3 regions of the Streptomyces sp. NPDC059499 genome follow, and region 3 is predicted to be linked to each of the others. Evidence: riboswitches for the same ligand, from Rfam matches in the RefSeq annotation. Region 3 holds a riboswitch; each other region holds the start of a gene.
What was found. A riboswitch is a leader RNA that binds a small molecule or an ion and turns the genes downstream of it on or off. The one in region 3 is predicted to bind thiamine pyrophosphate.
Positions count from the first base shown of each region.

Region 1: another riboswitch for thiamine pyrophosphate. It lies ahead of thiC (phosphomethylpyrimidine synthase ThiC); the one in region 3 lies ahead of ACFW9O_RS28720 (thiamine ABC transporter substrate binding subunit).
Region 2: another riboswitch for thiamine pyrophosphate. It lies ahead of thiO (glycine oxidase ThiO); the one in region 3 lies ahead of ACFW9O_RS28720 (thiamine ABC transporter substrate binding subunit).

Region 1 is NZ_JBHYTT010000002.1:540,121-545,519, forward strand. Features, by position in the region: gene ACFW9O_RS07855 (DUF5326 family protein) at 1-40, shown strand, start outside; gene ACFW9O_RS07860 (helix-turn-helix domain-containing protein) at 334-1,104, shown strand; gene ACFW9O_RS07865 (SsgA family sporulation/cell division regulator) at 1,206-1,643, shown strand; gene ACFW9O_RS07870 (YibE/F family protein) at 1,695-3,050, opposite strand; TPP riboswitch at 3,122-3,255, shown strand; gene thiC (phosphomethylpyrimidine synthase ThiC) at 3,248-5,077, shown strand; gene ACFW9O_RS07880 (DUF805 domain-containing protein) at 5,393-5,399, shown strand, end outside.
Region 2 is NZ_JBHYTT010000006.1:35,613-41,011, reverse strand. Features, by position in the region: gene pknB (Stk1 family PASTA domain-containing Ser/Thr kinase) at 1-293, opposite strand, end outside; gene ACFW9O_RS16120 (thiazole synthase) at 431-1,225, opposite strand; gene thiS (sulfur carrier protein ThiS) at 1,228-1,476, opposite strand; gene thiO (glycine oxidase ThiO) at 1,473-2,690, opposite strand; TPP riboswitch at 2,688-2,800, opposite strand; gene ACFW9O_RS16105 (hypothetical protein) at 2,852-3,193, shown strand; gene ACFW9O_RS16100 (NAD(P)/FAD-dependent oxidoreductase) at 3,291-4,454, shown strand; gene ACFW9O_RS16095 (Rv2175c family DNA-binding protein) at 4,522-4,887, shown strand; gene thiE (thiamine phosphate synthase) at 5,021-5,399, shown strand, end outside.
Region 3 is NZ_JBHYTT010000015.1:101,239-106,637, forward strand. Features, by position in the region: gene ACFW9O_RS28715 (ABC transporter permease) at 1-1,517, opposite strand, end outside; gene ACFW9O_RS28720 (thiamine ABC transporter substrate binding subunit) at 1,562-2,659, opposite strand; TPP riboswitch at 2,730-2,836, opposite strand; gene rlmN (23S rRNA (adenine(2503)-C(2))-methyltransferase RlmN) at 2,913-4,019, opposite strand; gene ACFW9O_RS28730 (helix-turn-helix domain-containing protein) at 4,410-5,381, shown strand.

The DNA of each region.
Region 1 (5,399 bases), on a different contig from region 3:
GCGGAAGTTCCTGGCGTCCTCCTCCCGCAGCGACTGGTAAGCGGGAACGCCGGGAGGTGCCGGGCAGTCGGGCGGAGCGTGAGGGATCGGAGCCGGGCCGCAGATACGGCGATTAGCCCAGCTGAGCTAAGTCCAGGATGAAACCTCACCCGTGACGGACGGTGCCGATACAGTGGCAGACCGCTGCCGTCGGCTGGGAAATGACTGCCCGTCACCGTCCTGATCAGTGGTTTGTGCGACCGCCCGGTCTCCGGACCCCCGGCTCGCGGCGGGCCCGTGGGGGCGGCCCCCGCGGGAGGGCTGAACGCCCGTCACCATGCCTGGGGGTGACCTTTGACCACGGCATCGAGTACCGCTGTCCCGACGTTGATCGGTTCGGTTCAGCGGGCGTTGAGACTGCTGGAGGCTGTGGGCACCCATCGGGAAGGGGCGCCGGCGAAGCAGCTCGCGCGGGAAGCAGGGCTTCCCCTTCCCACCGCCTACCACCTTTTGCGCACCCTCACCCACGAGGGCTACCTGCGCAGGGAGAACGGCGTCTTCCTGTTCGGTGCAGCTGCCGAACGCCTCGTCGGAGGCCGGGCGGCCGCACCTCGTCGCGGTGTGATCATCGAATCGCTCGCGCACTGGGCCGATGTCATCGGCGCACCCGTGTACTGCGCCGTCTACCGCGACGGGGAGATCGACCTCGTCGCGGTGGCTGATACGCCCGACTTTCCCGCCGTCGAGGAGTGGGCAGCCTTCCGTGAGACCGGCCATGCGCATGCTCTCGGTCAGTGTCTGTTGGGCCAGCTCGACGAGAGGGCGCGTGAGGATCATCTGGACCGTCACCCAGTGCAACCGCTGACGCGCTACTCCGTAAGGGATCGTCCGGCGTTTCTCGACCGGATGAGATCGATGAACCGCATGGAACCCGTCGTTGAACGGCAGGAATATGCGCTGGGAACGGTCTGTGCGGCCATCCCGATCACTGTGGGAACTGCCGTGGCGGCCATGGCCATTTCACTGCCCCTGGACCAAGAGGAACGGTTGCTCCCCGCAGTCGAACAACTACGCTGTGAAGTGACCAGTCTCTTGCGCTCGTTCGTGTTCTCTATCAGTATCTGAAAAATCACTCCTTGTGATCTGCTATCGCGTGCACCACGATGGCGTCAATAGGGCCATGGGGGATCATTCCTGGCCAGATTCATCTACTGCGGGGTTGAACGATGCGCGAGTCGGTTCAAGCAGAGGTCATGATGAGCTTCCTCGTCTCCGAGGAGCTTTCGTTCCGTATTCCGGTGGAGCTCCGGTACGAAGTGGGCGATCCGTACGCGATCCGGATGACCTTCCACCTGCCAGGTGACGCCCCCGTCACCTGGGCCTTCGGCCGTGAGCTGCTGCTCGACGGTCTCAACAACCCGAGCGGCGACGGCGATGTGCACATCGGCCCGACCGAGCCCGAGGGTCTCTCCGACGTACACATCCGGCTCCAGGTCGGCACGGATCGGGCGCTCTTCCGCGCCGGCACGGCGCCTCTTGTGGCATTTCTCGACCGGACGGACAAGCTGGTGCCACTGGGACAGGAGCACACGCTGGGTGACTTCGACGGCAACCTGGAAGAGGCGCTGGGCCGCATCCTCGCCAAGGAACAGAACGCCGGCTGAACAGGGATCACCCGCTGAACAGACAACACCGGTGCCCCGTACGCCCGGCGCTCACGCCTTGCGGCGTCGGCCCTTCCCGGTCCGTACGGGGGCAGGGGCTCCGGCTTCCGCGTCGAGCCCCGTGCGGTCCGCGGAGACCACCAGGGCCGCGAGCACCGTCGTCACCGGCACCGAGGCGACCAGCCCGATCGATCCGACCAGGGTCCGGACGATCTCCATCGCGACCAGTTCGCTGGTGGCCACCGTTCCCACGCTGCTCTGGGCGATCGAGAAGAGCAGCAGCAGGGGCAGCGCGGCGCCCGCGTAAGCGAGTACCAGCGTATTGACGACCGAGGCGATGTGGTCGCGCCCGATCCTGATGCCTGCCCGGTAGAGCCGCCGTACGCCCATCGTCGGATCTGCCTGGTGCAGCTCCCAGACCGCCGACGTCTGGGTGACGGTCACGTCGTCGAGCACACCGAGCGAACCGATGATCACACCGGCCAGCAGCAGGCCGCTCATGTCGATGTCCGGGAACAGCCCGTGGATCAGGCCGGTGTTGTCGTCGGTGTTGCCGCTCAGGCTCGCCCAGCCGATGAAGAGCGAGCCCAGCAGCCCGATCAGCAGCAGCGAGACGAGCGTGCCGATGACGGCCACGGATGTGCGCGCGGTCAGCCCGTGGCACATGTACAGGGCGATCAGCATGATGGCGCTGGCCCCGATCACCGCGACGACCAGCGGATTCGAACCCTGCAGGATCGCCGGGAGGATGAACAGCGTCAGCACGGCGAACGAGACCACGAGTGCGATCAGCGCCATCAGCCCGCGCAGCCTGCCCACCACGATCACCGCGAGGGCGAAGATCCCGGCCAGCAGGGCCATCGGGAACGTACGGGCCACGTCGGTCACCGAGTACTGCAGATCACGGGGCGCGTCGGGCGCGTACGCCACCACCACCCCTTGGCCTTCCCTCAGTTGCCTGGTCGCGTCGGGCTGGATGATCTCGACGAACGTACGGCCCTTGTCCTTGCCGGTCGTCACCTCGACCGTGGCCTTCTTGCACAGCCCCGACTGCTCGTTGACCGCCTCACGCCCCGAGGGTGTCGAGGTGTCGCCGGTCGGCGGCACCTGCGAGGCGTTCACGTCCGCGCAGTCCACCTTGGCGACCTCCACCACCTTGCCCTGCTGTGTCTGCCGGTCGAAACCGACCCCCGTGCGCTCGTGGGAGGGCGCGCCGCCCGGCCAGAAGGCCACGAGCCCGACCAGGACCGCGGCGGCGAACGGGATCAGCACCGCGGCGATGACCTTGCGCAGATGCTTGGACACGGGCGCGGCGGGGCCGTGGCTGTGGGTGTGGCCCGGTGCATGGCTCTGCGTGCTGCCGGACCGGGGGCCGTGCGGTTCGGGGGCGCTCGGGGAGGACGTCACCGGGCGATCATCCCAAGAACGGGAGAGGCCCTCTGGCCAGCACGCCAGGAGGGAGGCTAGCGTGGAGGCACCTTTGCACACGCGGGAGCTCGGAGCACCGGGCTGAGAGGGCGCTGACCTCCGTATATCCGTACGGGACACGCTGCGCCGACCGCCGAACCTGTTACCGGGTAATGCCGGCGTAGGGAGTAGGTCTCATGACCACAGCGGACGCACGCACGCCTGCCTCGAAGCAGAATGCGCAGAACACCCAGAATGCGCAGGATGTGGCGAACAGCGAGGCCGGGAAGTCCATCGGCTGGCACAAGGGGTACGTCCAGGGCTCGCGCCCGGACCTCCGGGTGCCGGTCCGTCAGGTGCACCTCACCAACGGCAAGGACGTGACGCTCTACGACACGTCGGGGCCGTACACCGATCCCGCCACCGAGACCGATGTCCGCCGGGGGCTCGCGCCCCTGCGGGAGAACTGGATCATCGCCCGCGGCGACACCGAGGAGTACGCGGGCCGCCCCGCACGTCCCGAGGACGACGGGCTCAAGCACACCGCGCCGCGCGGCGGCCTGCGCAACCTCGACGCGGTCTTCCCGGGCCGTCCCCGTCAGCCCCGCCGCAGCCGCGACGGGCAGCCGGTCACACAGCTCGCCTACGCCCGCCGCGGCGAGATCACTCCGGAGATGGAGTACGTCGCGATCCGGGAGAACGTGGCGCCCGAGGTGGTGCGCGAGGAGATCGCGGCGGGGCGGGCCGTGCTGCCGGCCAACGTCAACCACCCGGAGATCGAGCCGATGATCATCGGCAAGCGGTTCCTGGTGAAGGTCAACGCCAACATCGGCAACTCCGCGGTCACCTCGTCCATCGAGGAGGAGGTGGACAAGATGACCTGGGCGACCAAGTGGGGTGCCGACACGGTCATGGACCTGTCCACCGGCCGCAACATCCACACCACGCGCGAGTGGGTCCTGCGCAACTCCCCCGTGCCGATCGGCACCGTTCCGCTCTACCAGGCCCTGGAGAAGGTGGACGGCCGGGCCGAGGAGCTGACCTGGGAGATGTACAAGGACACCGTCATCGAGCAGGCCGAACAGGGCGTCGACTACATGACGGTGCACGCCGGTGTCCGGCTCCCGTACGTCCCGCTGACGGCACGCCGCAAGACCGGCATCGTCTCCCGCGGCGGTTCGATCATGGCGGCCTGGTGCCTCGCGCACCACAAGGAGTCGTTCCTCTACGAGCACTTCGAGGAGCTCTGCGAGATCCTCGCGGCCTACGACGTGACCTACTCGCTCGGTGACGGACTGCGCCCCGGCTCCATCGCCGACGCCAACGACGAGGCGCAGTTCGCCGAACTGCGCACGCTCGGTGAACTGAACTCCGTCGCCAAGCGGTTCGGCGTCCAGACGATGATCGAGGGCCCGGGCCATGTCCCGATGCACAAGATCAAGGAGAACATCGACCTCCAGCAGGAGATCTGCGAGGAGGCGCCGTTCTACACGCTCGGCCCGCTGACCACCGATGTCGCCCCGGCGTACGACCACATCACCTCGGGCATCGGTGCGGCGATGATCGCCTGGTGGGGGACGGCGATGCTCTGCTACGTCACGCCCAAGGAGCACCTGGGGCTGCCGAACAGGGACGACGTGAAGACCGGCGTCATCACGTACAAGATCGCCGCGCATGCTGCGGATCTCGCCAAGGGCCACCCCGGGGCGCAGGAGTGGGACGACGCGCTGTCGGACGCCCGGTTCGAATTCCGCTGGGAGGACCAGTTCAACCTGGCGCTCGACCCGGACACGGCACGGGAGTTCCACGACGAGACGCTGCCGGCCGAGCCGGCCAAGACGGCGCACTTCTGCTCGATGTGCGGTCCGAAGTTCTGTTCGATGAAGATCAGCAGGAGCATCACGGAGCAGTTCGCCCCCGACCTGCTCCCCTCCGCCTCGGAGGAGGAGATCGAGGCGGGGATGCTGGAGAAGTCCAAGGAGTTCGCCGCGAGCGGCAACAGGGTGTATCTGCCGCTGGCGGACTGATACCGGGGACGCAGAAAAGGCGGCGCTGTCCTGGGCGTTACGTGCCCGGGACGGTGCCGCCTGGCTGTTCATCAGATTGTCCGCATTGGGCACGAAGAGTATGAACAATGGCTGGTTTCACGTGATGGATCCTCTGATCTCCTGATTCCAGGGGCAGTTCGGAGACGGTAGGGACACGAAAACGTGGCAGGTCTATGTACGTTTCGGCAGGGGCATGCCCTGGCTTGACCACTTCCTTATCTGTGCCTTACCTTCCGCTGTGCTTGGCCGAAAAAGTGTGCGCCCCGACGGGGGGCGCCAGGGGAGGGAAACACAGTGAGCT
Region 2 (5,399 bases), on a different contig from region 3:
ACGTACTCCATCGCCAGGTACACGTACGCGCCCTGGGCACCCTGGTCGAAGACGGCCACCACATTGGGGTGCGCCAGCCGGGCCACGGACTTGGCCTCGCGGATGAAGCGCTCGACGAACGCGGCGTCGGTCGCAAGGGCCGGATGCATCACCTTGAGGGCGAGCACCCGGTCGAGCCGGGTGTCCACGGCCCGGTAGACCGTGGCCATGCCGCCGACGGCGATGCGCGCATCGATGCGGTAGCGGCCGTCGAGCAGCTGCCCGACGAGGGGGTCCTGGAGGGTCGTGTCCACGGGTCGAGTCTACGAGCCGCCACGGACACGGCGGACGGCCCGGGGCAGCCCGGGGACCGTTCTGAAGCCGAGCCGTGACAGGGACATGTATGTGTTGTGACCTGGGAGCAGCCGTGTGAGCAGGTCGGGCGGCCGTGTCAGAAGGCCGGGCGCTCCGGATCCAGCACCGCCCGGCCCTCGGCGGGCGAGGACGCCTCGGCGAAATGCCGCTTCGGGATCCGGCCGGCCCGGTACGCCAGGCGCCCGCCGTCCACCGCGTGCCGCATCGCCGCGGCCATCAGCTCCGGCTCCTGCGCCCGGGTCACCGCTGAGGCGAGCATCACAGCGGCGCACCCCAGCTCCATCGCCAGCGCCGCGTCCGAAGCGGTCCCCGCCCCCGCGTCGAGGATCACCGGAACCGCGGCCTGCTCGATGATCAGCTGGAAGTTGTGCGGGTTGCGGATGCCGAGCCCGGAGCCGATGGGGGAGCCGAGCGGCATGATCGCCGCGCACCCCACGTCCTGGAGCTTCCGGGCGAGGACCGGGTCGTCATTCGTGTACGGGAGGACGGTGAAGCCTTCGTCCGCCAGGGTCTCGGCGGCGTCCAGCAGCTCGATCGGATCGGGCAGCAGGGTCCGCTCGTCGGCCACGACCTCCAGCTTGATCCAGTCGGTGCCGAGGGCCTCCCTGGCCAGCCGGGCGGTCAGAACGGCCTCGCCCGCGGTGAAACAGCCGGCGGTGTTGGGCAGCACGCGGATGGAGAGCCGCTCCAGGACGGAGAGCACCGAGCCCTGCACGGTCGGATCGAGCCGGCGCATCGCGACGGTGGTCAGCTCGGTTCCCGAGGCGATCAGGGAGCGCTCCAGCACCTCGAGGCTGGGCGCACCGCCCGTCCCCATGATCAGCCGCGACGAGAAGGCGGTGGAGCCGAGCGTGAAGAGATCGTCCGACATGGTCAGCCTCCCTGGACCGCGGTGAGGACCTCGACGCGGTCACCCTCGCCGAGAGCGGTGGCGGACCACTGGCCGCGCGGCACGACGGCCTCGTTGACCGCGGCGGCGACACCGGAGTGCGCCGCGGTCAGGGTCGCGACCAGGGTGTCCAGCGCGGTACCGGCCGGGACGGTGCGGTGCTCCCCGTTGACGGACACGGACACGGACGGGAGCGCAGATGCGGAAGCGGCGGTGGGCAGGGGCTCAGTCATGCGGGCTGCTCCTGAGGTGCTGAAGTGAGGGCTCCGGGGGAGGGGGTCGGTGACGCGGACCCCCGGCCGGAGGACGCGAAGCGGCTCGGCGCGAAGGGGCGCGCCTCTGCGGGCAGTTCGCCGGTGGCCAGCACATGGCCCATCACGTCACCGGTGACGGGCGTCAGCAGAACCCCGTTGCGGTGGTGGCCGGTGGCGAGGTGCAGGCCGGGCAGTGCCGTCGGGCCCAGCAGCGGGGCGTTGTCCGGAGAGGCGGGACGCAGGCCCGCGCGGGTCTCGGTCAGCGGCAGTTCGGTGATGCCCGGTACCAGCTCGTGGGCGTCGCGCAGCAGTTCGTAGACCCCGCCCGCGGTGACCGTCGTGTCCCAGCCCATCTCCTCGCTGGTCGCACCCACGACCAGCTCGCCGTTGGCGCGCGGGACGAGGTAGACGTGACTGCCGCGGACCACGGCCCGTACGGTCCGGCTGAGGAAAGGGGCGTACGCGGGCGGCACGGCCAGACGCAGCACCTGCCCCTTGACCGGGCGGACCGGTGGCACGACCTCCTCGGGGACCCCGGCGAGTCTGCCGCTGAGACTGCCGGCGGACAGCACGACCTGGTCGGCGATCGGCTCCGTACCGTCCGCGAGGACCGCTCCGGCCGCCCGGCCGCCCGTCACACGGAGCCGCTCCGCCCGGGCCCGGTGGAAGACCACACCGGCCCGCTCGCACGCGGTGACCAGGGCCGAGGCCAGCCGACGGGGATCCACCTGGTGGTCGCCGTCCGCCCGCAGTCCGCCGCGCACGCCGGGCGCCAGCATCGGCTCCAGCCGGCGGCACTCGCGGCCGCTCAGCCACTCCGACTCCAGCCCCGAACGCTGCTGCAGGGCGTGCAGCTCCCGCAGATGGGCCCGGTCGTCGGAGTCCAGCGCGACCGCCAGCGTGCCGCAGGCACGGAAGCCGGTCTCCTGACCGCTCGCTTCCTCCAGCTCGGCCACGAACGCCGGATAGCGGGCGGCGGAGGCGACATTGAGGCCGAGCAGCGTCTGCTCGCCGTAGTGGAGTTCGGTGACGGCCGCGAGCATGCCGGCCGCGACCTGGGCGGCACCGCCGCCCGGTTCGGGATCGGCGACCGCGACGGACATGCCGCGCCCGGCCGCCCGCCAGGCGGTCACCAGGCCGATGATGCCGCCCCCGACGACCAGGACGTCGGATCCGTTCTCGGAGATGCGCATGGGCGTCCAGCCCCTCCCTTCGCCGGCATGACCCGGATCAGGTTCGTACGGTCGGAGGCCGGCCAGCCTCCCTCTCAGCCCGGTGCGTCCGGGCTCCCGCGAGTGCCTTACGTTGGCCACCCTAAACCCCGCCACCCGCAGCCAGTAAGGGAGCAGCCACCGTGGCCCGTTCACTCGACGGACTCGTCCTGTCGCCCGTCGCAGACCAGGCACCCGGCCAGGTCGGCACCCGCACACGCTTCACCTACCGGGAGCGGGAGGGACGGATCTGGGCCGAGTACGCGGGCGGTGACGTCGTCCGCGGACATCTCGTCGGCACCAGGGAGGGCGACACCCTGGACTTCCGTTATGTGCAGCTGAAGCAGGACGGGACGACCTCCGGCGGCCACTGCGTCTCGACCGTCACGGAACTCCCCGACGGCCGGGTGCGGCTGGACGAGCGGTGGGAGTGGGAGTCCCAGGAGGGCAGCGGGACGAGCGTGGTGGAGGAGCTCGCTACCTGACGAACCGTCAGATGACTAGGGTGGCCGGGTGAGCGAGCAGACGGAACAGCGGGAAACGGGACAGAGTCCACACCGGGTCGTGGTCGTCGGCGCCGGCATGGCGGGCGTGCAGACCGCCGTGGCCCTGCGCGAACAGGGCTTCGCCGGCCAGGTCACCCTGATCGGCGCGGAACCGCACCAGCCGTACGACAGGCCGCCCCTGTCGAAGGCGGTCCTGCTCGGCAAGGCCGAGGACTCCGCCTTCGACGTCGACTTCGAGGCGCTGGACATCACCCTGCGCCTCGGCCTCGACGTGAGCGGACTGCGCGCCGACGCGCACGAACTGGACACCTCCGAGGGCCCCGTCCCGTACGACGTGCTGGTTCTCGCCACCGGGGCCGAGCCCGTCGTCCTGCCCGGCTCCGAGGGCGTTCCCGGCGTCCATCTGCTGCGTACCGTCGACGATGCAGCACGGCTGCGGCCCGTCCTGGAGCGGCAGCACGACGTCGTGGTCGTGGGTGCCGGCTGGATCGGAGCCGAATTCGCCACCGCGGCCCGTGCCGCGGGCTGTGCGGTCACCGTCGTCGAAGCAGCGGAACGCCCCCTCGCGGGCACCCTGCCCGCCGACGTCGCCGCCCCGATGGCCCGCTGGTACGCCGAGAGCGGAGCCGAACTCCTCACCGGAGCCCGGGTGGCGCGTGTCGACCCCGGTGCCGTCCACCTGGCGGACGGACGGGTGGTCCCCGCCGGAGCGGTGATCGTGGGCATCGGCGCCCGACCCGCCACCGGCTGGCTGGAGGACTCCGGCATCGCGCTCGGCCCGGACGGTTCGATCACCGCCGACGGCTCGCTGCGCACCTCCCTGCCCGACGTCTACGCCGTGGGCGACTGCGCCTCCTTCCCCTCCGCCCGCTACGGCGAGCGGCTGCTCGTCCACCACTGGGACAACGCCCTCCAGGGGCCCCGGACGGTCGCGGCCGCCCTCGCGGACGGGCAGCCCCGGACGTACGACCCGGTGCCCTACTTCTGGTCCGAGCAGTTCGGCCGGTTCGTGCAGTACGCCGGTCACCATGCCGCCGCCGACACCATGCTGTGGCGCGGAGACCCGGCGGACCCCGCCTGGACGGTCTGCTGGCTGCGCGAGGGCGTCCTGGTCGCGGTGCTCGCCGTCAGCCGGCCGCGCGACCTCTCCCAGGCGCGCAAGCTCATCGAGGCCGGGGCGCGCATCGATCCGGTGCGTGCCGCGGACCCCTCCGTACAGCTGAAGGCGGCGGCGCTGTAGGACCCGGGTACCTCCTTACGGGCGGCCCGGCTACCGACTGTCGGTCCGGGATGGCAGGCTTGTCCCTGTGACCGAGATTGACGCAAAGACCGATGTTCTCGTCCCCGCCTGGCTCCACCTTCCCGACATCGCGGAAATGCTCGATGTCGAGGTGACGCGCGTACGGCAGCTGGTCAAGGAGGGCCAGCTCATCGCCGTACGGCGTGGTGAGAGGCGGACGCTCCAGGTGCCTGCCGCCTTCATCGACGGCAACAAGGTGGTCAAGGGCCTCGCAGGGACCCTGACGCTCCTGAGGGACGACGGCTACAGCGATGAAGAGATGCTGGAGTGGCTCTTCACCCCCGACCCGAGCCTGCCCGGCACGCCCGCGCAGGCACTGAGTGAGAATCGCGGTACGGAGGTGAAGCGCCGGGCCCAGGCGCTCGCCGTCTGACCGGACGACCGTATGCGGGGTGCGGGCCGTGCTTCACGGCCCGCGCTCTGCCGTGACCGGCACCCGCCGGGCCGACGACCACCAGGTCGGCGGCCTGTGGGGCCGGCGACCAATCAACGGGGGGAAATCCACCATGTCCACGCCTCGCTCGCTGCTGGCCGACGCCCGGCTCTACCTCTGCACGGACGCCCGCAGACGGCAGGGCGACCTTCCCGCGTTCCTCGATGCCGTGCTCTCCTCCGGCGTCGACATCGTGCAACTGCGCGACAAGGGCATGGAAGCCGCCGAGGAGCTCGAGCACCTGGCCGTGTTCGCGGACGCCTGCAAGCGTCACGGCAAACTCCTCGCGGTGAACGACCGGGCCGACGTCGCCCACGCCATCGGCTCCGACGTGCTGCACCTCGGACAGGGCGATCTGCCGGTGCCCGCCGCCCGCGCCGTCATCGGCGCCGAGGCGGTGATCGGCCGTTCCACCCACGCCGAGTCCGAAGTGGACGCGGCCGTCGCCGAGA
Region 3 (5,399 bases):
CCGTAGTTGAGCTCCCCGGACCGCCCCAGCAGCCGGGCCACCGCCACCGGCAGGGTGGGGTTGTCGGGGCGTGCGATGAACACGGTCGCGCCGAACTCGCCGAGCGATACGGCGAACGCGAAGCCCGCCGCCACCAGCACCGCCCGCCGCACCAGCGGCAGATCGACCTCGCGCCAGGCCCGCGGCGGCGAGGCCCCGAGCACCGCCGCGGCCTCCCGCAGCCGGTCGTCGACCGCGCGCAGGACGGGCAGCATGGTCCGTACGACGAAGGGGACGCCCACCAGCGCCTGGGCGAGCGGTACGAGGATCCAGGACGTACGCAGGTCCAGGGGCGGCTCGTCGAGCGTGATCAGGAAGCCGAAGCCGACGGTGACGGCGGACACCCCGAGAGGCAGCATCAGCAGCGCGTCGAAGCCGCGCACCAGTGGCCCTGCCCGCCTCGTCAGCGCCGCCGCGGCGAGACCGCCGATCACGAGGGCGATGAGGGTCGCGACCAGCGCGTACTGCAGCGAGTTCCAGATGGCCTCCAGCGGCGGGACCAGGAACGTGGAGCCGCTCGCCTCGGCGGACTGCAACGCGCGGTAGAAGCCGAAGCCGTAGCCGCCGGACGTGTCCAGGGAGCGTTCCACCAGCACACCGAGGGGCACGACGATGAGCAGGGCGACGGTCAGCAGTACGCCGCCGAACAGGGCCCACTGCCCGGCCCCGCGCGGCCGGCGGGAGGTCTGTGCCGGGTCGACGAGCTTCAGTGCGGTCTCCCTGCGCCGTACGGTCCACGCGTGTACGGCGAGGATCCCGCCGACCGCGGCGAACTGCACCAGGGTCAGCACGGCGGCCGTCGGCAGATCGAGCAGCTGGGCGGTCTGCCGGTAGATCTCCACCTCCAGGGTGGAGTAGGCGGGACCGCCGAGGATCTGGACGACTCCGAAGGAGGTGAACGTGAAGAGGAAGACCATCAGGGCGGCGGCGGCCACGGCAGGAGCCAGCGCGGGCAGGGTCACCCGCCGCCAGGCCGCGAGGCGTCCGGCGCCGAGCACCCGCGCGGCCTCCTCCTGACGGGGGTCGAGCTGCGACCACAGGCCGCCGACGGTCCGTACGACGACCGCGTAGTTGAAGAAGATATGGGCGAGGAGAATCGCCCACACCGTGGTGTCGAGCCGGACGCCCCACAGCTCGTCGAGGAATCCGCCGCGTCCCAGCAGCGCCAGGAACGCCGTACCGACGACGACGGTCGGCAGGACGAACGGCACGGTCACGACGGCTCGCAGCAGTTGCTTGCCGGGGAAGTCGAACCGGGCGAAGACATAGGCACCCGGCAGCGCGATCACCAGGGTGAGCGCGGTCGACGCGAGGGCCTGCCAGGTGGTGAACCACAGGACGTCGAGGATGTCCGGACGGCTCAGCACCTCGCCGATCCGGCCGAACTGCCAGTCGCCGTCCGTCTTGAGCCCCCGGCCGACGATCGCGACGACGGGGTAGGCGAAGAACAGCGCGAAGAACGCGACGGGCAGGGCCATCAGGCCGAGCCGCGCCGCGTTCCCCCTCGCCGAGGGACGCTTGACTACTTCACGACGAGCGAGGACCACGACTGGACCCACTGCTCACGGTTCTTGGCGATCTTCTCCGGGTCCACCGTCGCCGGCTTGTCGACGGTCGCACCGAACTTCGTGAAGAGCTCCGGCAGCTCCGCGTCCTTCGCGACCGGGTTCACGAACATGTTGAGCGGCATGTCCTCCTGGAACTGCTTGCTGATCAGGAAGTCCAGCAGTGCCTTGCCGCCCGCCTCGTTCTTCGCACCGTCCAGCAGGCCGGCGAACTCGATCTGGCGGAAGCAGGTTGCGGTGGCGACCCCGGTCGGTGCCTCGGTGGGCTGCGGCTCCGCGTAGAGCACCTCGACGGGCGGGCTGGAGGCGTACGAGACGACGAGCGGCCGGTCCGCCTTGGTCTTCTTGCCGCCGGCCGAGCCGGAGAACTCCTCGTTGTACGCCTGCTCCCAGCCGTCGACGACCTTGACGCCGTTGCTCTTCAGCTTCTTCCAGTAGTCCTGGTAGCCGTCCTCGCCGTACGTGGCGACGGTGCCGAGGAGGAAGCCGAGGCCGGGCGAGGAGGTCGCGGCGTTCTCGGTGACGAGGAGGTTCTTGTACGCGGGCTTCAGCAGGTCGTCGAACGACTGCGGCGGCGCGAGCTTCTTGTCGGCGAAGTACTTCTTGTCGTAGTTGACGCAGATGTCGCCGGTGTCGACGGGCGTGACCCGGTGCTTGTCCGCGTCGAGCTGGGTGTCGGCCGCGACGCGGTCGAGCCCCTTCGCCTCGTACGGGGTGAACAGTCCGTTGTCCAGGGCGCGTGAGAGCAGCGTGTTGTCGACGCCGAAGAACACATCGCCGCGGGGGGATCCCTTGGTCAGGATCTCCTGGTTGAGCGCGGCACCGGCGTCACCGCTCTTCAGTACCTTGACCGTGTAGCCGGTCTCCTTCGTGAACGCCTTGAGGACCGCGTCCGAGGCGTTGAAGGAGTCGTGGCTGACGAGGGTCACGGTCTTGGAGGCCTTCGCGTTCCCGGCACCCGAGGCGTCGTCGTCGGATCCGCCGCAGCCCGCGAGCACGGTCACGCCGAGCGCGGCGGCCATCGCCGTCGCGGCGTACTTCGTGGTGGTGTTCATTGATTCCTCCTGGAAGTGACCAGGAAGAGACGCGGCCCCACCCGCTCGGCGAGCGGGCAGGGCGCAACAGCTTGAGTAAGGTCCGAACTTCCTACCCGGAATGACCCGGGCGAGGTTCAGAGGGTCTGCGGCTCGGTGCCGCACTCTCAGCGCTGTGGCGCTCCCCTGTCGGAATATGAAGTTGATTTCCGGGTCAGGCTACACCGGCCGGATCAGGCCGTTCCGGCCGGATGGCGCCCTACCCGGAACCACGTCAGCGCTCGGAGGCCGCCAGCTGTCCGCAGGCCCCGTCGATCTCCTGACCACGGGTGTCACGGACCGTGACGGGCACACCATGAGCGGCGATCGCGTCGACGAACGCCTTCTCGTCCTCGGGCCGCGAGGCGGTCCACTTGGAACCGGGCGTCGGGTTCAGCGGGATGAGGTTGACGTGCACGCGCTTGCCCTTGAGCAGCCGGCCGAGCCGGTCGCCCCGCCATGCCTGGTCGTTGATGTCGCGGATCAGCGCGTACTCGATGGAGATGCGGCGGCCGGACTTCTCGGCGTACTCCCACGCCGCGTCCAGCACCTCCCGGACGTTCCAGCGCGTGTTCACGGGAACGAGGGTGTCGCGCAGCTCGTCGTCCGGGGCGTGGAGCGAGACGGCGAGACGGCATTTGAAGCCCTCGTCGGCGAAGCGCAGCATGGCCGGCACCAGGCCCACCGTGGACACGGTGATCCCACGCTGCGAGAGCCCGAGACCGTCCGGCTCGGGGTCGGTCAGCCGCCGGATCGCCCCGACGACGCGCTTGTAGTTGGCCAGGGGCTCGCCCATACCCATGAAAACGATGTTGGAGAGCCGGGCGGGCCCGCCCGGAACCTCACCGTCACGCAGCGCCCGCATCCCGTCCACGATCTGGTGCACGATCTCGGCCGTGGAGAGATTGCGGTCGAGGCCTGCCTGCCCGGTCGCGCAGAACGGGCAGTTCATCCCGCACCCGGCCTGCGAGGAGATGCACATCGTCACCCGCTCCGGATACCGCATGAGGACGGACTCGACGAGCGTCCCGTCGTGCAGCTTCCAGAGCGTCTTGCGGGTGGTGTCGTCGTCGCAGCTGATGTGGCGCACCACGGACATCAGGTCGGGGAACAGCGCCTCGGCGAGCTTCTCCCGCGAACCGGCCGGGATGTTGTTCCACTGGACCGGGTCGTGCGCGTACCGCGCGAAGTAGTGCTGCGACAGCTGCTTGGCGCGGAAGGGCTTCTCGCCGGTCGCGGCGACTGCTTCCTTGCGCTCGTCGGGGGTGAGGTCGGCGAGGTGCCGCGGCGGCTGCTTGGCTCCGCGGGGCGCGACAAACTGGAGTTCTCCGGGCTTAGGCATGGTTCTTCCAGTGTCGCAGACACGCCGTGGTACCCGAGGTCGTCGTGGGCCCGGGTGGGTGGGGTGCGACGGCGTCCGGTCGCTGTCGGCCGACGTCGGCGCCCGTGTGACGGCCCACGGACCGCCCCGGCCTCGCGCACGACCGTGACCGATCGCACCCGGGAACGGCTGTACGCAGTCGGACCTCACCCCGCATATCGAACGTATGCGCGAATTCTTCCCGCCCGTTCCGACTGGAGGGATGCCGGCCCCGAACCCCCGGCCGGATCGTTGAGGCGGAAGTGGATCTCACTCGCCCGTGGCGCGGGTCTCAGCGGTAGTCTGCCGCCAGCCATCCGTCCTGACCGGGGGGTTCCTTGTCCGCACCGACTATCTGTGCCGGGGGTTGAGATGCTCGAGGGACTCGGGATCGGACCCGTCGAGGAGCAGGTGTACGTGGCGCTCGTCGCCCGGGCCGCGACCGACGCCGGGGAACTGGCCGATCGCTCAGGCATGCCGGAACCGGAGGTCGAGCACGCCCTCGCCGAGTTGGAGCTCATGGGCCTGGTGACGACCCACCCGGGCCAGCGGCGTGGCCTGCGGGCCGCACCGCCGGACATCAGCCTGAATCTGATGGCGCTGCAGCGCATGGACGGCGTACGCAAGGCACAGCTCGCCATCGCCCAGCTGACCCAGAGCTACCGGGGCGACGCCCCGTCCGCCGACACCACCGAGACGATCGAGGTCATCGAGGGCGGAGCCGCCATCGCGGAGCGCTACGCCCAGGTCCAGCGGGCAGCCCGCAAGGAGATCCGGAGCATGACCGCGGGGCCCGTGGTGGCCGTCCCCCCGGCCGCCAACACCGGCCAGCAGGACGCCCTGCGGGCGGGCGTGCGGTACCGGGTCGTCTACGAGAGGTCCTCACTGGACCTGGAGAACCCGGACACTCCGCTGCTCCTCGATGAATGGGCCGAGCTGGGCGAGGAAATGCGGGTGTCGGTCGACATCCCGCTCAAGTTGGTCATCGTCGACGACGGACTCGCTCTCGTCATACCCCGGGAAGCCCCGTCGAGCGACCCCACGGCCCTGGTCGTACGCACCCGTACCGTGCTGGACGGTCTCAGTTGGATCTTCACCAGGGTCTGGGAGTCCGCCCTCCCCGTACCCGCCGCGCTGGCTGCGGGCAGCGAAGGACCGTTGACCACCGACGACAGGCATCTGCTCTCCCTGCTGCTGGCCGGGTACACCGACCAGGCGATCGCCTCCCAGCAGGACGTGAGCCTGCGCACCGTCCAGCGGCGGGTCCGGCGACTGCTGGCCCTCGCCGGGGCGCAGAGCCGGCTTCAGCTCGGCTGGCAGGCCGCGCGCCGCAACTGGATCTGACACACCGTCGAAACCGGC